Linked DNA regions of Hahella sp. HNIBRBA332. Each later gene encodes a partner of the first gene's protein in a complex. Links are inferred from orthologs where the notes say so. Each region holds a gene or a part of one and is shown on either strand. Other genes may lie near its edges.

Region 1 (11,834 bases):
TCGCTTGCGGGATCCGAAGGACGGTTGTCCCTGGGATTTGAAGCAGGACTTTGCCTCCATTGTCCCGTTCACCATAGAGGAAACCTATGAAGTGGCGGATGCGATTGAGCAGGAAGACTGGCCGCATTTGCGTGATGAACTGGGAGATTTGCTTTTCCAGGCGGTTTTCTATTCACAGTTGGCGCAAGAGAAAGACCTGTTTCAATGGCCAGATATTGTGGATGGCGTTGTGCGTAAACTACTGCGCCGGCATCCTCATGTGTTTCCTGATGGAACCCTGGAAAGCCGTTTGGCTCCAGGAGAGAAAATCAGCGAAGAGCAGATTAAGGCTAATTGGGAGCGTATTAAGCAGCAGGAGCGAAAGTTAAAGAAGCCGGGGGAAGCGCAAGAGTCGGCAGCCTCCTCAAGTGTGTTGGCGGATATTCCCAACGCCCTGCCCGCGCTGCAGCGAGCGCAAAAACTACAGAAGCGCGCATCGTTGCATGGCTTTGACTGGCCGGAAATCAACCCTGTTCTTGACAAGATTCATGAAGAAATTGATGAATTGCGCCATGAGTTGGCGGCGCCGGTTCTGGATCAGGACAAGTTGGAGGATGAGCTGGGGGATGTGCTTTTTTGCTGCGTGAATCTGGCTCGATTCGTCAAGGCGGATCCCGAGGCGGCATTGCGCAGAGCTAACGCTAAATTCGTAAGGCGCTTCAACCGCATCGAGTCATTACTGCAAGAGCAGGGCAAGACACTGGATGACGCATCGCTGCAGGAAATGGACTTGCTCTGGGATAAAGCTAAAGAAGAAGGCCTGTAAAACAGGATGCGCGCTGCCTGCGCGCATCTTTGAATGCTTTTAGCTATTGGCCGCTTTCAGCTCTTGCTTGAGCAGGCTGATGTACTTCTTGCTCAACTGCAAAAACCTTGGCGTCGGGCCGACGTCTTCGTACATGGGGTCGCCCATTTCATCTTCCGCCACTACTTTGGCTCCTTGCACGTAAGGGAAGCTGCTTTCCAGCTCATCCAGCGCGGCGGACAGGAGTTCGCTGATGATTTCTTCCTGGCTACGGAGTGGATACATTTCTGAGAGGGCTGCGACTCTGGCTGCGTCTTCTATGCGCAGGCGCAGGGGATATTCCTTGTTCGTAAGACGGACGTTGGCGGTGTTTTCCCAGTTTTGTACGAGAGCGTTAATTTTCATAAAGCGGCCTATGTAAAACAAACGACATCAATTTCAGTCTAGGAGGCCCCCTTTAATCGAGCCATAAGAGCATGTACGTAGCGGCCAGAGACGGCTGCTGAATGCGACGCGAGCGGTTCCTCGGGGGTTATTTACAGTTTAGACCGTCTTCGGCGGTGCGGCTTCCAGGGCAGATGAATGATGAGACAACCAGGGCGGGTGGTGCTATTGTTCTAGTTCGGAAATTTTAGATATTTCACTGAGTTATAGTTAAGAAAAGGCGATTGCAACAAAACGTCAACGAAGAAAAGACTTTTGAAAAAAGCGGCGGAGTAAAAGAAATGATGAAGGAATTGCATCCAGAGCTGAGAGAAAACGTACGCCTTCTGGGAGAGTTGTTGGGACAGAGCATCCGCTACCACCTTGGCGATGAAATATTCAATAAAATCGAGAAAATCCGTATCGCCGCAAAAGCTGACCGCAACGCGGAAATCAGTCAGAGAAAGCAGCTGAAAGAGGTGCTTTCGGGCTTGAATGATGAGGAGCTGGCGCCGGTTGCAAGAGCGTTCAACCAGTTTTTAAACCTTACCAATATTGCTGAGCAATACCATATTGTAAGGCGTCGGGCTCCCGCCAGCGAGCTGGTGGATAATCGCCTGGATACTATTGAAGTCGTGTTTGATCGTCTGATTGGCCAAGGCGTCAGTAAAGATAAATTCTTCGCGCAACTGGCGGACTTGAATCTGGAGTTCGTGCTGACGGCGCACCCCACTGAAATTACCCGTCGCACTTTGATTCAGAAGTATGACCAGATTTCCGAGTGCCTCGAATCCCTGGACCGTAGTGACTTGCTGGATGAAGAATACGCCAAAATCGTTGAGCGTTTACGCCGCCTTATCACCGAAGCCTGGCACACGGATGAGATCCGTTATGAGCGTCCCACAGCCGTCGATGAGGCAAAATGGGGCTTCGCCGTTATTGAAAACTCCCTATGGCAAGCGGTGCCGGACTTCATGCGTCAAATGGACGCCGCGCTGCTTGAGCGTTTTGGCGAAGGACTGCCGATCAATGTGAATCCCGTGCGGTTTGCATCCTGGATGGGAGGGGACAGAGACGGCAATCCTAACGTCACCTCAGAGGTCACTCGCGAAGTTTTTTTACTGAGTCGTTGGATGGCGGCGGATCTCTATTTGCGTGATATCGAAGCGTTACGCTCGGAATTATCTATGACCGCTTGTAATGGCGAGCTGGCGCGGGCTTCGGGGCAGAGCCGGGAGCCTTATCGGAAGATTCTCGCCAAGTTGCGCAGTCGACTGGAGGCGACAAGGGCCTGGGCCGCTGAGGCACTGGATTCTACGAAAAAACCTTCCGCTGATGTATTGCTCAATAATGCTGAGCTGATTGAACCGCTTATGGTGTGCTATCGCTCGTTATGCGACTGCGGTATGAAAGTCATCGCCAATGGGCCGCTGCTGGATGTCATTCGTCGGGCGCAATGTTTCGGTTTGCAATTGGTAAGACTGGATATCCGGCAGGACTCCGAGCGTCACAGCGATGTTATGAAGGAAATATGCGCTTACCTCGGTATTGGCGATTACTCACAATGGACGGAAGAAGAGAAGCAGGCGTTTTTGGTTCGAGAGCTGGAAGGCAGGCGTCCGCTGCTTCCCAAAGAATGGCCGGCGTCCGCGGAAGCCAGGGAGGTTTTGGATACATGCCGCGTGGTGGCGATGCAGCCTCCAGAAGGGTTGGCCTCCTATGTTATCTCTATGGCGAGTGACCCATCTGATGTGCTGGCGGTGATTCTATTGCTGCGAGAGAGCGGCATGCGCCACCGCATTCCCATCGCGCCGCTGTTCGAAACTCTCGACGATCTGCAGGGGGCGGCGGACAGCATTGGACGCTTGTTGGATCTGCCCTGGTATCGCGAATACATCGGCGGCAAGCAGGAAGTTATGATCGGGTATTCGGATTCAGCCAAGGATGCAGGCCAGATGGCGGCGGCCTGGGCTCAGTATCAGGCGCAAGAGGCGTTGGTCAAGGTGGCCGCGAAGCATGATGTGAAACTAACGCTCTTCCACGGTCGTGGTGGAACGGTAGGCCGTGGGGGCGGCCCTGCTAACCGCGCAATTTTGTCGCAGCCCCCAGGATCTGTCGCAGGTAACTTCAGGATCACCGAGCAAGGCGAAATGATCCGCTTTAAGTTCGGGCAGCCCAAGGTCGCCAAGCAGAGTTTTAATCTCTACCTTGGCGCAGTACTGGAGGCTTCCTTGGTGCCGCCGCCTGAGCCGGAGCCGGCTTGGCGGGAGATGATGGATAAACTGTCCGGTCTGGCGGTGAACTCCTACCGTGAAGTGGTTCGTGAACGCTCAGGTTTCGTAGAGTATTTCCGTTCCGCGACGCCGGAACAGGAGCTGGGCAAACTGGCGTTAGGCAGTCGTCCTGCGCGTCGCAAGGCGTCTGGTGGCGTTGAAAGCCTGCGTGCGATTCCGTGGATTTTCGCCTGGACGCAAATGCGATTGATGCTGCCCGCCTGGCTGGGTAGCGACACAGCGCTGCAAACCGCAGTAGATGATGGCGGCGCTGATACGTTGAAAGCAATGCTGACCGGGTGGCCATTCTTCGAAACTCACGTGGACATGCTGGAAATGGTGTTGTCCAAAGTCGACCCGGAGATTGCGCGCTTTTATGAAGAGCGTTTGGTTAAGCCCGAGCTGCATCCTTTGGGTGATGAGCTGCGTCGCCGGGCGGGGTGCGCTGTGCGCTTGATTAATGAGCTGAAAGGGCAGGACGAGCTTTTGCTGGATAACCCGGTCTTCATGCACTCCCTGCAGGTTCGCAACCCATATACGGATCCTTTGCATTTCTTGCAGGTGGAGCTTTTGGTGCGTGACCGGGCTGAAGGCGAAACCAACAAGGAGACGGTTGAGAAAGCGCTGAAAGTTACGATGGCGGGCGTCGCCGCGGGTATGCGTAATACCGGTTAATCCCGCCGCCGGCCCGGCGTCGCCGGGTCGGTTACCAAACTCCAACATTGCGCAACGCAAGCTTACCTTTGCATGTGATTCATATCACGCACGTCCCCTCAACCACATATAAACTAAACTATTATTTGTACTGATTTAGTAGAACGGGGGAAGTGTGCCGCTTGCATCCAGAGTTATGCAGTATCTGAACCGGCAGGGAGTGCCGTATCAACAGATACACCATGATCGCGCAGGCAATATTGACGCTGCTTTGAAGGCGGCTGAGGTATTGCCTGATTGTGTGGCGGTTGCGGAAATCCTGGTGGACGCCAAAGGCGTCGTGATGGCGATCACCGAGTTCGGGACGCAAATGAATCTGGACGCCCTCAATAGCGCGATTCGGCGCAACCTTCAGCGCCTCACCGGCCGGCAGGCGGATCGCCTGTTCCGGGACTGCGAACCCGGCTCACATCCTCCCATCGCCAGCGCCTATGGCGTTCATGCCGTATGCGATGAGCGTCTGTTCGCGAAGGAACAGATATATATCCAGTCAGGGTGTCATAACACTTTGCTGCGCTTGGACCGCGAAAGCTTTCAGAGAGTGATGAGTAGTGCTATAAAACTTAAGCAAGGCTGTTGCGAGGCGCAGGCAATGAATCCTTTATCATCCGATACTCCAGAAAGTCCCAATGTAGGCGAAGCCAACGCTGAGCGCGTGGCGGAGCGACTGAAGCGTCTTTACAAGTTGCCGCCGATGCCGACGGTTGCGACGCGGATTCTGCAGGCCACTTCCGATCCGGACGCGACGGCAGGCGAACTGGCGGCGATTATTGAGCAGGATCCCAGTCTTGCTGCGCAGATTATGCGACAGGCCCGCTCGGCGCTGTATGGATACAGAGGTAAGCTGGAAAGCGTCAAGGATGCGGTGATGCGCGTACTCGGCTTCGAGCGCGTCAGTCAGTTGGCGCTGTCTATTTCCGCCAGTAAGGCATTTGATTTACCCAATGAAGGTCCTCTCGGCATCGTTTGTTTCTGGCGACATGCCCTGCATGTCTCACTGTTGGCCCAGCGCCTGGCTTTCCATGTGCCGGATGAGCGTATCAATCCATCCTTGGCGTATCTGACCGGGCTGCTGCACAACTTTGGTATTTTGCTCTTAGGACATTTGTTCCGTCCTGAATACACCATGCTCAATAAACTTGCGGAAGCGGATCCGATGACCGAACTGTCGGTGTTGGAAAAGCAAGTACTTGGCATGGGCGGCGCCAAGGAGTTGGTCGGATTGGGGCATGGGATGCTCGGTTCCATTCTGTTGGAGCATTGGCGGTTGCCGAAGGAAGTCTCCATGACTGCCGCAGGGCACCAGATAAAAGATTATCATGGCCCTTATGAGGATTATGTCCTGCTGATTCAGTTGTCCAACTGCTTACTCAAAGAGCTTGAGCTAGGAGACGACCAGGTTCCAGACGACCCGGTGTACTACGCTAAGCGTCTGGATATACAGCCTGAGATCGTGTTTGAAGTGTTTGAACAACTGAAACAATCCAGCGATTCACTGAATCAATTAGCCTCTCAAATGGGGTAGATCCGCCAAGCCGCCGCCGCCCTGGCGGCTTTATCGAGATTGGCGCTTCAGGTTACCTGCCTATATCCGTATAATTCAGCTCTTTGCTAATCTTCCCTACAATGTGCAGCGTCTCTAATCGGATGTAAATTGTCGCCGGAATCGCGGGGAAATGCGATTAGAATCAATGTGTTGAGGGTGGTCTCACAGAAGGCCATTATGGAACTCGACAATAATAACTCGTCGACAGACTGCTGCGTCGGCCTGTAGCCGGCGCAAGCGCACAGGAATTTGTTGCTTGGATCAGGAGTGTAATTGGTATGAGAATTATTTTGTTGGGCGCACCCGGCGCCGGAAAGGGCACGCAAGCGCAGAATATTATGAAGAAATTCGGGATACCCCAGATTTCCACCGGCGACATGTTGCGCGCTGCGGTAAAGGCAGGCTCTCCTCTAGGCCTGAAAGTGAAAGAGGTTATGGCGACGGGCGGGTTGGTGTCCGATGAAACTATCATCGCGCTGGTCAAAGACCGAATTAAAGAAGACGATTGCGCCAACGGTTTCCTGTTTGACGGCTTTCCTCGCACGATCCCACAAGCGGAAGCGCTGCGTGAAGCGGGTGTCAAAATTGATCATGTCGTAGAAATCGCCGTAGATGATCAAGAAATCATTAAGCGTTTGAGCGGACGCCGTGTGCATGAAGCTAGCGGTCGCGTTTACCATGTCGACTACAATCCACCCAAGGTGGAAGGTAAAGACGACGTTACTGGCGAACCTTTGGTTCAACGTGAAGACGATAAAGAAGAAACTGTACGTAAGCGTTTGGAGGTCTATCATTCGCAAACAGCGCCTCTCGTCGATTACTACCGTAATTGGGCCGAGAAGGACGCAGACGCTGCGCCTGAATATTTGCGCGTTGAAGGCGTTGGCTCGGTAGATGAAATCCGTGATCGTGTCTTTGCTGGTCTGCAGAAGTAATACTTATATCTTCATTCTCGGGCGGCGCTGTTCTGCGCCGCTTGCTCTTCAGAATTAATTGAACAATCCTCATGGCAAAAATACTCGCGCTGGATACATCAAGTGACGCCTGTTCCGTAGCCTTATGGAACGACGGCGAGTTGACCGAAATGCTGGAAACGACGCCTAGAGCTCACGCCAAACGCTGCCTGCCCATGATTGATCGTTTGCTTGGCGATAGCAGCTTGCGCGTGGGGCAATTGGATGCGCTGGCGTTTGGAAGAGGGCCGGGCTCATTTACCGGGCTCCGCATCGCAGCGGGAATTGTTCAGGGGTTGGCTTTTGGGGCGGATTTGCCGGTTGTACCTGTTTCTACGTTGGAAGCGATGGCGTTCGCTTGGTTCAAACGCCAGGAAGGTCCCGTCGGCCAGGTTGTTTGTCTGCTCGATGCGCGCATGAACGAAGTCTATTGGGCGGGCTATGAGCATTCCACTGATGGCGTTAAAGAAATCTATGCGGAGCAAGTGGGCCCTCCCGAAATGGTCGATGCGATAGATTCGGAACAGGAACTGGCGATATTGGGGAGCGGCTTGATTTATCTTGAGCGTCTGCCGGCAGTGTTGGTCGAAAGTTCACAAATACAGGCGCCTGAGTGGGGTCCGCGCGCCGCTGCAATGGCGGAAATGGCGGCCCCGATGTTTGCAATGGGGCGTATTGTGTCCGCCATTGAAGCTCAGCCTATATATTTACGTGATGAAGTGGCCTGGAAAAAACTTCCCGGTCGTTAAAAGCCGTTAGTGTTTCTTTTCTGTTTACCTCTCCAAACTTTCACGAATGTCGCGCTTGACGTCGTCCTCGACAAGTGGAACTTTAAGGGGCTTTTTTGTGCTTAATATTTTATGGGAACATGTTAGATGACTTGGCTTGAAATCGTTGTTTTAGCGCTAATTCAGGGGCTGACGGAGTTTCTTCCTATTTCCAGTTCCGCGCATTTGATTCTTCCCTCTGAGGTCTGGGGGTGGCAGGATCAGGGGTTGGCGTTTGACGTAGCCGTTCATGTCGGCACCTTGCTGGCGGTTATGGTTTATTTCCGCGCCGATATTTTTAATTTGCTCAATGGATGGATGAAGCAGATTACTGGCGGCGGCGCATCGCAGGAATCGCGTCTTGCCTGGGCGGTTATTCTTGGCACTATTCCTGCTGGTTTGGCGGGGGTGTTGCTGGATAGTTGGATTGAAGAAAACCTGCGCTCCGCTTTGGTTATCGCACTGGCGACAATAGGTTTTGGTGTGTTGTTGGGGCTGGCTGACCGCAAAGTAGGCACTCGCGATATTGATCAGTTTACTCTGAAAGACGCATTGATTATTGGCGTTTCACAAGCATTGGCGCTAATTCCAGGCACATCGCGCTCCGGCATCACTATGACGTCAGCCTTGTTTCTTGGATTGAACAGGGATACCGCGGCCCGTTTCTCTTTCTTGCTATCCATCCCTTTGATCGCCGCTGCCGGGCTGTTCAAAGGACTTGAGTTGGTCGACGCCGGGACCAGTTCGCAATGGTCTGAGATTGCAGGAGCGACACTTGTTTCCGCCGTCAGCGCCTACGCCTGTATTCACTTATTTTTAAAATTTTTACAGAAGATAGGTTTCATGCCGTTCGTAATCTATCGCATGCTATTAGGCGCGGGTCTGTTGATCTGGTTGTATGCAGCCTAGGGGGGATGCCCACATTTGTGCGGGCCGGCAATAGCGGCTGTAGCGGGGCGGTCTATACTTTGATAGTCGCTCCGACAACTTGCTCGGAGCCCTGCAAATTGAAAGCCTCAATAATTGACATGGACCGGGCGTTAGGCGCCGGAAGGATGGCTGCATGATTGGCGGAGTCGGCTCTTCACTGCCGTTACAGCCTACTATTAAGCGCAATGATGGTTCAGCAATCAGTGACGCGGATACGTCGCGTCGAGATGAGCCTCAGCGTCGCAGTGTGGAACAGGCGCCTCCTGCAGAAGAAGCGTTGCAGACCAGAACGCAGGAAAGCATTCCGTTTCGTCGTGTTAACGCCAGCAACTCGCCAGAACAAACACAGCTGCAACGGAAGCCTGAGCCTGACGATGTATCTCTTGCTGCGCAACAGGCTATAGAAACTTATCAGTCTACCGCCAATAATGCGCCGCGTGATGGCGTTGACAGCTTGGTTAGCATAGACCTGTTTGTTTAACTTCCTGCTTTAATACCCTTCTTTTCTTCTATGGATATTTCGCCATGATTTCTTATGACGATCAGGTGTTGGTGAGCTATAGCGAACAACGCCGGGACGAGGCTGAAGCGTTTTCTTCTCAGTTCGGGCTGCGCCTTGTCGCCTTGGAGGCATTGCCGATCAAGAGCGATAAATCTGTGTACTTGCTGAACTTCTCTGACGCGAGGGTGGAGCTGGTCAATTGGCGTGTACAGGCGCCGGGGCCGGTGTTTGTGGATTTTGTCGAAGGCGCGCTGGCCTACCGACGCGAACATGGCGGCGGTCGTGGTGAAATGGTGGCCAAGGCGGTAGGACTGAAAGGCGAAGTAAAATACTTGAATGTGCTGGACGCTACAGCGGGCTTAGGACGGGATGCTTACGTTCTGGCGGCGTTGGGATGTCATGTGGTGATGTACGAGCGCAACCCACTGGTGCACTGTTTGCTGGCGGATGGCTTGCGTCGTGCGCAAGACTGCTCTGATGCTGCGTCAGTGGCTATGCGTATGACATTACATCTGGGGGAGGCCTTTCATGCATTTCCGAATGGGATAGACGTAGTTTATCTAGACCCCATGTTTCCTGAACGTCGCAAGAGCAGTGCTGTAAAGAAAGAAATGCAGGCGTTCAAAGATATTGTCGGCGCTGACCCCGATGCGGACGAATTGTTGGCGGCGGCCTTGCAGCAGGAAGTTAAGCGAATAGTGGTTAAGCGACCGAAAGGCGCGCCATGCTTACTGGGGCGTGAACCGAACTTTGCTGTGGCAGGAAAAAGCAGTCGGTTTGATGTTTACGCGCTACGCAAGCTGACTGGTGGCTAGCATCAACCGGCTGTAGCCGCGCAACGGCGCACTGCGTCTGGATAAAATAACTGATCCGAATTCTATTTGGCGCCTTTTTGAGGCGCGGTTCCGCCGTTGCGTCAGCGGATTTTTACGATAGCCTGTTCGATAAACCGGCTTCGTGTTACTTCAACTACTTTTTAGTTGTTGCTTGGGATAATTACGTCTTCGTCAAATTGATTTTCCATGATTCCCCTCCTTTTAAGGACTGGTTAAATATAGTCCAATTATCCACAAAACAAGTTAGGTAGAGTTACCTATCTATACTAATGTACTAATTATCATCCCCTGTTTACCCCTACTGATTACAGCATGTTAACGATCCATTCCAAGTTATTTTGTATATGCTTTTTGCGCTGTCATTTGCATCAAACTGTCGCCGCAGGCGAAGAATATTTATGAGCCTATTGGACTTGTTGTTGGGCCTGCTGGCGAATCTCGCATGGGGATTTAATTTTATTGCAGGCAAGGAGGGCGCTCAGCACTTTCAACCTCTTTTATTTACTGCATTGCGTTTCGCCATTTTGCTGGCGTTGACGGCGCCTTGGTTGAAACCGGCGAAGGGATATATGAAGCCATTGCTGTCGGTTGCATTTGTATTGGGTGTATTACATTTCAGTATGATGTTTCTGGGGCTTAATGCTGGAGGAAATATAGCCTCGGTCGCTATTGCGACGCAGCTATATGTTCCCTTTTCAGCCATCCTGGCGGCGGCGATATTAAAAGAGAGTATTGGGTGGGTTAAGGGTGGTGCAATCCTTCTTGCTTTGTCAGGAGTATTTATTATCGGTTTTGATCCAGTTGTATTTAATCATCTGGATGCGCTTGCTTGGGTGGTGGGCGCGGCTGCAAGTATGGCTGTCGCCACGATTTTAATGAAGCAGTGCCCCACTTTGGGCGTCATGCGATTACAGGCGTGGATTGCGCTTGTGGCGACGCCATCATTGTTACTGTTGTCATATATTTTTGAAGAAGGTCAGTGGTTACGGCTGACTCAAAGCGAGTGGTCGGACTACTGGGCGCCGCTTTATTCCGCAGTGGCGGCGTCTATTATAGGTCATGGCATCGTGTATCGTTTACTTGGGCGTTATAGCGTTTCTTTGGTCACGCCGATGATGTTGCTGGCCCCGATATTCGCGATGGTGTTTGGAATATTCTGGTTTGGAGATGTGCTGACCTGGAAGTTGTCTCTTGGGGGCGCTTTGACCTTACTGGGAGTGGTGATCATTAATATACCCAGGGAGCAGTTCCGGCGGGTGATGTATTTGCTTGCTGGTAAAAGGGGAGCTTCGATCTAAGCTTTCTAAAAAATAGAATTCACTATCTCAAATTTATCGATATTTATACGAAATAGTTGAGGTTAGACTACGGCAATTGATGATGGGAGCAGCTTAGTATGTGGAAAAATACACAACAAAATTACGGACTTATAGCGATTTCGCTACATTGGCTGGTCGCGCTTGTTGTTTTCGGTTTATTCGGATTGGGGTTGTATATGACAGACCTGTCCTATTACGACGCCTGGTATCAAAAAGCTCCGTTTATTCATAAAAGCATCGGTATGTTGCTGCTGTTTGTCATTGTATTCAGGTTGGTTTGGCGGTTTATTAATGTGCGCCCTGAACCAGAGCCTTCCTTGAGCCGTATCGAGAAAGTCGTAAGTGAATGGGCGCATCGCCTGCTGTACTTATTGTTGATAGCCACCATGATTGCAGGGTATTTGATTTCTACTGCCGATGGGCGTGGCATCGATGTGTTCGGTTGGTTTGAAGTTCCCGCATTATTGCCTCCTGTTAAAGGGATGGAGGATATCGCAGGGGATATTCATGAGTGGCTGGCGTGGACATTGGTGGGGCTGGCCGTGCTGCATGCATTGGCGGCTATAAAGCACCATATTATAGATAAAGACAAAACTCTGATGAGAATGTTTTCCCCCAAATAACCACTGTGCTGTTCAGTGGCCATTTGTAAGGGTGTTTTTTTAACTGAAATCCAAGGAGATGAATAGCAATGAAGAAGAGCATCGTTGGCGCCGTATTGGGCGTTATGTTGACTGGAGCCGCATCAGTTCACGCGGCGGACTTCGTCATGGACACCAAGAATGCG
Region 2 (11,837 bases), 2.6 Mb from region 1 along the record:
GATAATCCGGCCAACTCCAAAGGCGCGGATAAAGGCACCGACCTGTCATTAGAGGACTATTTCCAGCACTTTGTACTGGAAAATCAGGACACCATGAGCGAAACCGAGTTAGCCCGCAAATTGGGCATCAGCCGAAAAAGTTTGTGGGAGCGTCGACAGCGTTTGGGCATACCGCGCACAAAAAAAAGCGCAAAGTAACACTTTTCCCAGCCAGCCCGGCTCATCCGGGCTGCAGCCTCCCCATAGACTCTATTCTCACGCCCCAAATCGTTTCTTTCTGATCAACTTTCAGTCGATCACGCGCATTTATTGCTCACAATCTTAAATTGTTACGCGAAGTTGACTTGCATATTCACTAATGTGGGCCATAATTTTGATTAAAAAACAGCCTAAATGCGCCTCGCGCCCCTCTTTGTGACACCAACTGAGTTTGAGTTGTTACCCAGCGTTACTTTGGGGAACACCATGATGCCCTTTCAGTGGGCATTAGTAACACTCAGGTAAGCAAAAACACGTATGACTTTTGAACACTTACACCTACATTGCTGTTTTATAATGTTTTTTTAATTTCTTGGCACGCACCATGCTCTCTTACAGTGCAAAATAAAAATAAAAATGCACTGAACTGCACAAATAAAAATAAAAAAGCAGAGTGAACAAAAAGAACAACCCAGAACAAAAATAAAAATACGGGTGGCGAACTGATTGTTTTGGATGCCGAGCTTTTTAGTGGTATTTCAAGGTATGGGTAGGGTGTCTAGTATTAAGAAGAACCACAACAGTGGACGTTCTAGACGTAAACAACACTATCCAAATCCCTATTATCACTCGAAGTATTCAAAGCGTTCCGTTTGTAACTAATTCCTCTAGGCTCTAATTGTGGAGCGACCAATCGTTTGGGACCAAGACAAAAATAAAAACAAAAAATAGTCTAACCTTCTTCTCAGTGGGGGAAAGCAACATTGCTTTCCCCTTAGTTATTCTCCCCTCTTCTCATTTTCTTCTTAAATTTCCGTCTTTTGTCGACTAATGCCCCATCAGCGCTATGCTTAAAGCATATAGGGTCTGAACACCTTTCAGCCACATTCCACGGCGCATGAGGCACGGCTTTTGCTGTCGCAATATCCGTTACAAAAGAGTACACTCCGGCCCTCGAAATCATTGGTATTGATAGACACAAGATCGTCATGCTGAAAAAGTTAATGGGCCTGATAAAACCGGGACGCAAAGAAGCCGGCGCAAAACCTTTGAAACTGCGAATTATCCCCCGCGACAGCCATATAGTCTCACGCAAGCAGATCAGCCCTGCAGCGTTGAAAGTTCTCTACCGCCTGAACAGCGCCAACTATGACGCTTTTTTAGTCGGTGGCGGCGTTCGCGACCTATTACTGGGCGCACAACCTAAAGACTTCGACGTCGCAACAAGCGCAACTCCGGAACAGGTGCGCGAGCAGTTCAACAACTGCCGCCTGATCGGACGTCGCTTCCGACTCGCCCATGTGCGTTTCGGCCGTGAAATCATAGAAGTCGCAACATTCCGCGCCGGCCATCAAAATGCCGGCGATGACGCTGGCGACGCCGTTACCAGCGACTCAGGTCAGATCCTGCGCGACAATGTCTATGGTAACCAGGAAGAAGACGCGCTACGCCGCGACTTCACCATTAACGCGCTTTATTACTGCGTCAGAGATTTCAGTATTTATGACTACGCAGGTGGCATTGAAGACATTGAACACCGGGTTCTGCGCCTGATCGGCGATCCTGAAACCCGTTACCGGGAAGATCCTGTGCGCATGCTGCGCGCCGCGAGATTCGCCGCAAAACTGGATTTTTCAATAGAAGAACGTACCGCCAGCCCTATCCTGGAGCTGGGTCCCTTGTTGCTCAACATTCCCTCTGCGCGCTTGTTTGAAGAAGTACTCAAGCTTTTCTTATCCGGTAAAGCTGTACGCACATTCGAAATTCTGCGTCAGTTCGACTTATTCAAGTTTCTGTTTCCAGAAACTGACCGCCTGCTGGAAAGCGAGCACCCCCATGCGGAAAAACTGATTCTGCAGGCGCTGCGCAACACAGATAAGCGAATTGCTCAGGACAAGCCGGTCACCCCCGCGTTTTTGTACGCCGCTATGCTGTGGTCTCCAATGCAGAGGCTACAGCAACGCTATCTGGATGACGGCTTACCGCCCATGCAGGCTATGCACAAAGCAATCGACAAAGTGCTGGCGCAGCAGGTCAAACATACCGCGTTGCCCAAACGTTTCAGCCAGCCCATGCGCGAAATCTGGGAATTACAGCTTCGTCTGCCTCGTAAACAAAGCAAGCGTTTGCAGGGCCTGGTAGAGCATCCCCGCTTCCGCGCCGCCTACGACTTCCTGGTCTTACGCGAACAAAGCGGAGAAGACCTGCAAGGACTTGGCGAATGGTGGACGCGCTATCAGGAAGCCGATGACCAGGGGCGCAGCAAATTACAGCAGCAAGGCCCTAAACGGGATGGCTCCGGTGGGCGCAGACGTCCGCGCAGACGACCACGCCGCACCAACAACAGTGCGCCGTCGCAATGACAATCTGCTTTGTCGGCCTGGGCAGCAACCTAAGCCTGCCTGAACAACAGCTGCACCAGGCTCTAAGTGCTTTAGAAGACATATCCGGCGTCCAATTACTGCAGGCGTCCAGCCTGTATCGCAGTGCGCCGCTCGGCGCGCCTGATCAGCCCTGGTATGTCAACGCCGTCGCGCAATTGGAAACCAGTCTGGAGCCTCTCGCCCTGTTGCGTGAGCTACAGACGATCGAGAACAATCAAGGCCGCGTACGCCAAGGCGAGCGCTGGAGCCCCAGAACCCTGGACCTGGATTTGCTGTTATTTGGCGAACAAGTCATCGACAGCGACGTACTGACCATACCTCACTACGCCATGCACGAACGTAACTTCGTTATAATTCCCCTAGCTGAAATTGCGCCGAACTGCGTCATTCCGGGCATCGGATCGATATCCGCCCTGCTTGCGACCTTACCGCAAGAAGGCATTGAGCGTATTCAGTAGGGCGCAACGACGCCTCAACGCATCCGGGACTTTATTCACGTCAGGTTTCCATTTAGTCTATTGCCTCCAACAGTACAGGATGATTGCATGTCCATCACTCTGAGCACCCTCCTGGACCTCAAGAAAAAATCCGAAAAATTCGCGGTAATGACCGCCTACGACGCCACCTTCGCCTACGAAATGGATCAGGCAGGCGTTGAGGTAATATTGGTCGGCGATTCGCTCGGCATGGTTTTACAGGGTCACGACAGCACAGTTCCAGTTCGCCTGGAAGACATGGTTTACCATACGGCGTCGGTCAAACGCGGCGCGCGCAACGCGTTTATCATCGCCGACATGCCTTTTATGAGTTACGGCACGCCAGAGCAGGCTATGGCCGGGGCCAAGCAGCTCATGCAGGCGGGCGCGCACATGGTGAAACTGGAAGGCGGAGCCTGGCTTTGTGACGCCATTGCCCATCTTTCCCGCCAAGGCGTCCCAGTATGCGCTCATTTGGGGCTAACGCCGCAATCCGTCAACAAGTTCGGCGGCTACAAAGTGCAAGGCAAAGAAGCAAGCCAGGCCCAGTTGATGCTGGAAGACGCCAAGGCTTTGGAACAAGCCGGCGCTGACATATTATTGCTGGAATGCGTACCTACCAAGCTCGCCAAGCAATTGACGGAAGAAGTCTGCGCGCCGGTCGTCGGCATTGGAGCAGGCCCATACACTGACGGGCAAGTACTGGTTATGCACGATCTTTTAGGAGTCGGCGCAGGCAAAAAACCGAAGTTCGTCAAAAACTTCCTTGCCGGTTCCGATTCTATTCAAGTAGCGTTTAAGGGTTACGTGGAAGCCGTTAAGAGCGGCGCATTTCCGGCGGAGGAGCACAGCTTCAACATATGATCACCATCCACAGGATTAAAGACCTGCGCGCCGCAATCCGGCAGCAGCGCACGCAAGGGAAACGCATCGGACTGGTGCCCACTATGGGCAATTTGCACGCGGGACACGTCAGCCTTGTCAAACAAGCCAAGGAGGTGTGCGACTATGTGGTGACTTCCATTTTTGTTAACCCGCTGCAATTCGGGGCAAACGAGGATCTGGATAAGTATCCGAGAACCCTGGACGCAGACAAAGAAAAGTTGGTCGCCGCCGGCAACCATCTTTTGTTCACTCCGGAAGTCAATCAGCTGTACCCCGAGGGATTGGAGCGCCACACCAAAGTCATTACACCGGCGCTGAGCGAGCTTCACTGCGGCGCCAGCCGTCCCGGGCACTTTACTGGCGTCACGACCGTCGTATCCATGCTGTTCAACATGGTGCAGCCGGATGTCGCCATATTTGGTGAAAAAGACTTTCAGCAATTGGCGGTCATCCGCAAAATGACCCGCGACCTATATCTCCCCATCGTCATTGAGAGCGGCCCAACCCTGAGGGAAGCGGACGGTCTGGCGATGAGCTCCCGCAATGGCTACCTTTCCGCCGAACAACGCCAAACGGCGCCATTGCTGTACAAGCTCCTGCAAGAAAGTGCGGAGCAGATCGAAAATGGCGACAAGGACTTTGCCGCTATCAGCGCAGAAGCCAACAATAAACTGACAGAAGCCGGCTTCGTTCCTGACTACTTCAATATCGTGAACAGCGACACTCTGTCTCCGGCTGTCGCCAGCGACAGCGACATTACGATACTTGCGGCAGCCTATCTGGGAACGACAAGGCTTATCGACAACATCAGCGTACACCTAGGTTGATATCCATCATCAATCCCAAGGAAATTCAAAACAATGCAAGACACGCCTCAAACGCTTAACGATAAGGCTAAAGAAAGCTGGCGGGCATTGCAGCAACATGCTGCAGACACCGCCAACGACCATATTCTGGATTACTTTCACCGCGATCCCGCTAGAGTTCAAAGCTACTCTCTCAGTGCGGCGGGGCTCACTCTGGACTACTCCAAGAATAGAGCAAACTCCGCCACGCTTGAAATGCTGGTAAAACTGGCTGAAGACGCAGGGATGAGAAAGTCCATCGACGCTATGTTCGCTGGCGAGCCAATCAACCATACGGAAGGTCGCGCGGTTCTCCATACCGCACTACGTGACAGCTCCGATACGCCAGTGCTGGTGGATGGCCAGGATATCAAACCAGAAATCCGCAGCGCCCTGGCGCAAATGGAGCAGTTCGTCAGCAAGGTTCACCGCGGCGAATGGTTAGGGTATAGCGGCAAGCCGATCAACGATGTCGTCAGTATCGGCATCGGTGGTTCTTACCTGGGGCCTCGCGTTGCAGTGGAAGCACTGCGTCCTTATTGGCAGGAAAACATCCGCTGCCATTTCGTCTCCAATGTGGACGGCTCTGATATTGCCTACACCCTTGAGAACCTGAATCCAGAAACCACCTTGTTCATCGTCCAGTCCAAGTCTTTCACGACTCAGGAGACACTGGCGAACTCCATGACCGCTCGCGAATGGTATTTACGCGAAGGCGGTTCTGAAGCGGGACTGAGCAAGCATTTTGTCGCAGTTTCCAGCAACGTACAGCGCGCCCGTGATTTCGGTATCGACGCGGAAAATGTATTCCCGATGTGGGACTGGGTGGGTGGACGCTACTCATTATGGTCCGCCATTGGTTTGCCCATTGCGCTGCAGGTTGGTATGAAAGCCTTCAGAGATTTGCTCGCCGGTGCAGAAGCCATGGATCAGCATTTCAAAACAGCGCCGCTTGAGCAAAATATGCCGGTATTGATGGGCATGCTGGGCATCTGGTATCACAATTTCCTGGGCGCGGACAGCTACGTTATCCTGCCCTATGACCAGACGCTTGAGAATCTTCCTGCGCACCTGCAACAGGTTGATATGGAAAGCAACGGCAAAGGCGTCAATCGCGCAGGGGTTAGCGTCGACTACGCCACAGGCCCGATTATCTGGGGCGGCGCTGGCACTAACGGCCAGCATGCCTATCACCAGTTACTGCATCAAGGCACACGCTGGACGCCAGCGGACTTCATACTTCCGCTGAGATCCCACAAGCCCGCCGGACGCCATCACGCCATGCTGGCCTCCAATTGCTTTGCGCAAAGTCAGGCATTAATGTGCGGCAAGTCTCTTGAGAAAGCGCGTCAGGAACTGCTTGACGCAGGCATGTCATCAGAGCGTGCAGACGAGCTGGCGCCTCATAAAGTGATTCCTGGCAACCGTCCCAGCAACACGCTGGTGATGGAAGAAATCAATCCGCATACGCTCGGCGCACTGATCGCTTTGTATGAACAAAAAGTTTTCGTGCAGGGAGTTATCTGGAATTTGAATTCTTTTGATCAGTGGGGCGTAGAGCTGGGCAAACAACTCAGCGACAGTATATTGCCCATGCTGCTGGACACCGGCGCGTCGACAGATGCGCTTGACCCATCCAGCGCCGCACTGGTAGAGAAATTCCGCAAAGCCAACGGTTCCGGGAGCTAACTTTCCCCGGTTCCGCTAGAAAGTCTGATCGCGCCAACTAAACGTGACCCTGTGAAGTTGCTGGGCGCGATCGTACTTTTCCCACAACTCCGCATAGGAGACCTTCAAGGCTGGATGGCGCTCATTGGGCTCAAGTTCCGCCAGTGGCAGCAAAACATAAGCATTCTCGGTTATTTCGCCTCGCGGAAGGGCAATCCCCTCCACTACCCCTACAACATCCCCATAGGTAAGGATATCGATATCCAGCGTGCGCCCAGAATGCTTGGATTCCAATCCAGTACGCCCGCTGCTAGCTTCAATCTGCTTCAAGGTCCGCTGCACTGCGCCAACCGGCTCCTCGGTGTAAAACGCCGCCACCAAATTGATAAAGGCGTCGCCAGTGAACCCAATCGCTTCCGACTCATATACAGGCGATAAACGCAGATCCTGAAAGTGTGCGTCCAGTGCATCCAGCGCCAGAGCAATATTCTTATCCGGGTCGATATTGCTGCCAATACCAACAACCACTTTAACCACTCTTGCGAGCTCCTCTTTCAATTCTTACTCCCACGCTACGCGCTTCCGCGACAGCGCCGGGCTTTCGGATCGTCAGACGCAACCAGGGCGCGCCAAACTCTTTCTGCAGCAATTCAGCAAACCGCTCCGCCAGAGTCTCAATAAGCTGAAAGCGACTGGCTGCGGCATACTCACGCAAACGCTCGCTGACAGCTGCGTAATTCAAGGTGAGATCAAGGTTATCCTCACGCGCGGCGCCAGAAATATCGCATCCCAGCTCGATATCAACAAAAAGCCGTTGTTGATATCCCTTCTCAAATTCGTAAACGCCGATTATGGCGTCTACCTGCAAACCTTCAATAAGTACTGTATCCATGACACCTAATCATACGCCCGTCATCTATACACAGGGGAAGCAGCGCTCCCCAGCGACCAAAGGGGTGTAGACAAGCAACCTCTATTATGGCTCATAATCTACGCAGTCTGATCTATTTTAAGCTGCAGGGGGCCTATGGAGCATCCTTTTCAACTTCTTATGGCGACATCCATCGCCTACCTGCTCGGCTCCATCATGGGCGCCTACTGGGTATGCCGTTACTTCGAGCTCCCCGATCCCACCGAAGCGGGCTCCGGAAATCCTGGAGCGACTAATATTTACCGCCTCGGCGGCCCTATTCCCGCCGCGCTTACCCTATTCTGGGACGCCGCCAAGGGCGCTGCCGCCGTCGGCATCGCAGCCATGCTGGGGCTTTCTCCCTATGAACAAGGCGTCACCGCCGTAGCGGCGATTGTCGGCCATATGCTGCCGGCATTCCATCATTTCAAGGGAGGTAAAGGCGTCGCCACCGTTTTGGGAGCGGGACTGGCGCTGGCCTGGCAGACAACTCTCGCTTTGACGCTAGTGTGGGCGGCCGTCGTATATTGGAAGCGAATTTCGTCCCTTGCCTCGCTGACTGCTGCGGTAATGGCGCCTTGGGTGGCATGGCGACTTAATCCAGAACATCTCGCCCTATTCCTCATATTGTCGCTGTTCATCCTGATTCGACACCGAGAGAACATCATCAATCTGGCCAAGGGCAAAGAGCGTTCGCTTTGATCTCCCGCGCCTTTAGCCTTTAATTGAAGGCAATTCCACTAAAGGCCAGCGTGGCGTGGCGACAACGCCAAGATCTCCTCTTTGTCCGGCAGCCAGACGCTGATAGCCAGCGTAAGCGATCATCGCGCCGTTATCCGTACAAAATTCCGGCCGGGCATAATACACCTGCGCTTTCTCGCCCTTGACCATTTGTTGAAGCTTTTCCCGCAGGCGACGATTCGCGCTGACGCCGCCGGCCATGATCAATCGTTTCAATCCAGTCTGCTTGAGCGCCCGACGGCACTTGATCACCATAGTCTCCACCACAGCTTCCTGAAAGCAGGCGGCGACATCTGCGCGCAAATTGTCGTCAACGCCACCACTGGCTTCCGCCTCCTGAAGCGTATTCAACGTAAACGTCTTAAGCCCGCTGAAACTGAAGTCCAACCCAGGGCGATCCGTCATCGGACGAGGAAATCTAAAGCGCTGCAGATTCCCCTGCTCCGCCAACTTGGCGACTTGAGGGCCGCCGGGGTAATCCAGGCCAAGCATTTTGGCCACTTTATCGAAAGCTTCCCCAGCGGCGTCGTCAACAGACTCCCCTAGCAGCTCATATTCGCCGACGCCATCAACACGCACCAACTGTGTATGGCCGCCAGAAACCAAAAGAGCGACAAAAGGAAATTCCGGTGGATTTTCTTCCAACATGGGCGCCAGCAAGTGCCCTTCCATATGATGAACGCCAATCGTGGGGATATCCAAAGCGTAGGCCAGCGCCGAGGCGATTGCGCCCCCCACCATTAATGCGCCAACCAAGCCTGGGCCCGCCGTATACGCGATAGCATCGACATCACCTTTGGTGACGCCCCCCTGACTTAGCACCTCTTCGATCAAAGGAATAACTTTCCGCACGTGATCACGAGAGGCCAGCTCAGGCACTACGCCACCATAATCCGCATGTAATTTGATCTGACTGTACAACGTGTGAGCCAACAGTCCACGCTCTCCGTCATACAACGCAATTCCGGTTTCGTCGCAGGATGTTTCTATGCCCAGTACTAACATGTTCCGTTCCGCCATCATCAAATCGCCGTACAGGTCGGCCACCATACTTATCGGGACGCTCTTGATTGTCGTCTACGTCAGGACAATACAATAAAAACCAGCTAAACGCCCAAACGTCTGGCAGCAGCAACCAGCTGGGCCGCTCGCCCAAGCCGGGCATCTTATAGCCATCGTGGCAACTATTCCAATCCCAATCACCTTTAAATTGGGCGCCGCTCGCACAGATTTGTTAGAATTTATACAGGCCAATACCTTTACAAGGACAGCCTATCAGGATTACAATGCGCGCCCTATTTAGGTTGACACAATTTAACCAATTCGGTTTTTGCAGATCATAGAGAGGGGATATGCCTTCCGTAAAAATTAAAGAGAACGAGCCATTTGACGTTGCCCTTCGCCGCTTTAAGCGTTCATGCGAAAAGGCAGGAATTCTTTCAGAAGTACGTCGTCGCGAGTTCTACGAAAAGCCGACTTCAGAAAGAAAGCGCAAGTTGGCTGCAGCTGTAAAACGTCACGCGAAGAAAGTTCAACGCGAACAAAGACGTTTCGAGCGCCTGTATTAATCGAATTACGCCCGCATTGACCTGGTCTTAATACTATTGAGGCCGGGTTGTTGGCGTTATTATGGTTTTTACAAGCCTTGTATTTTCCAGTTCTACTTCGCTCATAATATCCAATACGGACAGAGACTATTCGGCCATGTCATTGAAAGACAGTTTAACGGACGCTATGAAATCGGCTATGCGCAGCAAGGAGAAAGATCGCCTTGGCGCTATTCGTTTGATTCTGGCCGACATTAAGCGGATCGAAGTGGACGAACGCATTGAAGTTGATGATGCTCGCGTCCTCGAAGTTCTGGATAAAATGACGAAACAACGCAAAGACTCCATCACTCAATTTTCCGCCGCGGGCCGGGATGACTTGGCCGCCAAAGAACAGCTTGAGCTGGACGTAATTCAGGAGTTTCTGCCTGAGGCGCTCAGCGAAGAAGAACTTGATCAATTTATCCAAACTGCGGTAAATGAATCAGGCGCGGAGTCGATACGCGATATGGGGAAGGTAATGGCGATCCTGAAACCACAGGTTCAGGGACGTGCGGATATGGCGGTCATCGGGCAGAAAGTTAAAAAAGCTTTGTCCTGATCTCTTCTGCGACCATTTTAATCACCCAGAAGTTTCTCAATATTACGGCGACCTGTTTCAGGAGTTCGCCAGGTCAGAGTGGTTGCAGGCGCCTCCCTGCAACTAGACTTTCTTATTCAATAGGTTAAAGTCATGGCCGGTCTGATCCCTCAAGCATTTGTCGACGACTTACTCTCTCGGGTTGACCTCGCAAGCCTCATTGCGGAACGGGTAAATCTCAAGAAATCTGGCGCAACCTACCAAGGTCGCTGCCCTTTTCATGACGAAAAGTCTCCCTCCTTTCACGTATACAACGAAAATCATCCTGCGCATTACCACTGCTATGGCTGTGGCGCTCACGGCGACGCTATCAACTTCATCAAGGAAACAGAACACCTTTCCTTTAATGAAGCGGTTGAGCAGTTGGCGAAACGTTGTGGCGTGGAAGTGCCTCGCGATAGAGCAGCCGAGCAAAAGGTCAGCCAAAACAAATCCTTGTATGACGCCTCCTCACATGCGGATGCGGCATTTCGTCAGGCGCTGGGAAACCATCCGCTACGCGGAATCGCTCAGGAGTACCTGAAGCGCCGGGGTATCTCTCCCGAAATGGCGGATTTATATGGCATAGGCTTCGCGCCAGCGCAGCGTCAATTTCTTAGCGGCTCTAGCGACCGCAATCTAATCAAGGCGCTCAGCACACTGCGCCTGGTGATAGAGAAGGAACAAGATCGCTTCGATATGTTCCAAAACCGCCTTATGTTTCCCATCCGGGATACCCGGGGCAGAACCATCGCCTTCGGCGGTCGCACGCTTGGCAATGACCGCAGTAAATACATCAACAGCCCCGAATCTCCCATATTCCACAAAAGCAACGTGTTATATGGATTATGGGAAGCGCGCAAGCAGTCTCGCAAGCTTGAGCAGCTGATCGTGGTTGAAGGCTACCTTGACGTCATCTCTCTGGCCCAATTTGGCGTAGTTAATGCCGTCGCCGCCATGGGGACCGCCACCAACGAGGACAATTTAAGTCACCTGCTGAACACCAGCCAGGATATTGTCTTCTGCTTCGATGGCGACAAAGCCGGCTTGGCGGCTGCCGATAAAGCGCTTAATAACTTGCTACCCATGTTCCAGGACGGCTACAAGGTCAGCTTCCTGATTCTCCCAAAGGGCGAGGACCCTGACACATTTGTCAGAAACGAAGGCGCGGACGCATTCCGCGAACGTGTTAATAACTCAACTCCCCTGTCAGAATTTTTTTTCCAGGCTATGAGTCGAGGCTTGGACCTGTCCATTGCGGAAAACAAAGGCATACTATCCACTCAGGCTCGCGCAGCATTAAAAGTCATCAATGCGCCAGTTCTGAAAGATGCTCTTTATCAGCGCCTGAATGAGCTGACGCGCTCTCCTCGCTGGGGCGACCGCCAAGGCAAAAATGGCGGCGAGTGGAAGAAAGGCGATTGGAAAGGCAAAAAAGGATTTTCATTTCAGAACCGGGACGAGCCTCGTGAAGAGCCCATCCCTGTGCCTAATCGCATTGCCGCCCGCGCCTGCCTTGGCTTATACGTCAATCCATCCTGGGCGAAGGAAATCTCAAACACCC

The links.
Region 2: the proteins of tsaB (region 1) and tsaD are in contact, whole or in part, in a solved structure (PDB 4WQ4), measured with the Escherichia coli proteins. The link is inferred for Hahella sp. HNIBRBA332 from one-to-one orthologs.

Annotation. Positions count from the first base shown.
Region 1 is NZ_CP132203.1:3,916,002-3,927,835, reverse strand. Bases 5,686-8,594 are described here. They hold tsaB (tRNA (adenosine(37)-N6)-threonylcarbamoyltransferase complex dimerization subunit type 1 TsaB), read left to right. Parts: upstream 5,686-6,746; coding sequence 6,747-7,442; downstream 7,443-8,594. Other genes in these bases: O5O45_RS17310 (hypothetical protein), read left to right, coding at 8,524-8,594; O5O45_RS17315 (undecaprenyl-diphosphate phosphatase), read left to right, coding at 7,569-8,369; adk (adenylate kinase), read left to right, coding at 6,019-6,675; O5O45_RS17330 (HDOD domain-containing protein), read left to right, coding at 5,686-5,719. Outside these bases: mazG (nucleoside triphosphate pyrophosphohydrolase), read left to right, coding at 1-805; O5O45_RS17340 (type 1 pili tip component), read right to left, coding at 845-1,189; ppc (phosphoenolpyruvate carboxylase), read left to right, coding at 1,510-4,155; more of O5O45_RS17330, read left to right, coding at 4,310-5,685; more of O5O45_RS17310, read left to right, coding at 8,595-8,871; O5O45_RS17305 (class I SAM-dependent methyltransferase), read left to right, coding at 8,916-9,707; O5O45_RS17300 (DMT family transporter), read left to right, coding at 10,127-11,026; O5O45_RS17295 (cytochrome b), read left to right, coding at 11,125-11,670; O5O45_RS17290 (YceI family protein), read left to right, coding at 11,739-11,834. UniProt on the Escherichia coli protein: Required for the formation of a threonylcarbamoyl group on adenosine at position 37 (t(6)A37) in tRNAs that read codons beginning with adenine.
Region 2 is NZ_CP132203.1:6,493,104-6,504,940, reverse strand. Bases 7,097-10,008 are described here. They hold tsaD (tRNA (adenosine(37)-N6)-threonylcarbamoyltransferase complex transferase subunit TsaD), read right to left. Parts: upstream 9,113-10,008; coding sequence 8,081-9,112; downstream 7,097-8,080. Other genes in these bases: O5O45_RS28850 (GatB/YqeY domain-containing protein), read left to right, coding at 9,812-10,008; rpsU (30S ribosomal protein S21), read left to right, coding at 9,460-9,675; plsY (glycerol-3-phosphate 1-O-acyltransferase PlsY), read left to right, coding at 7,484-8,068; folB (dihydroneopterin aldolase), read right to left, coding at 7,097-7,348. In the rest of the region: O5O45_RS28905 (sigma-54-dependent transcriptional regulator), read left to right, coding at 1-198; polynucleotide adenylyltransferase PcnB, read left to right, coding at 1,188-2,561; folK (2-amino-4-hydroxy-6-hydroxymethyldihydropteridine diphosphokinase), read left to right, coding at 2,558-3,040; panB (3-methyl-2-oxobutanoate hydroxymethyltransferase), read left to right, coding at 3,128-3,922; panC (pantoate--beta-alanine ligase), read left to right, coding at 3,919-4,770; pgi (glucose-6-phosphate isomerase), read left to right, coding at 4,804-6,477; folK (2-amino-4-hydroxy-6-hydroxymethyldihydropteridine diphosphokinase), read right to left, coding at 6,493-7,014; more of folB, read right to left, coding at 6,986-7,096; more of O5O45_RS28850, read left to right, coding at 10,009-10,255; dnaG (DNA primase), read left to right, coding at 10,388-11,837.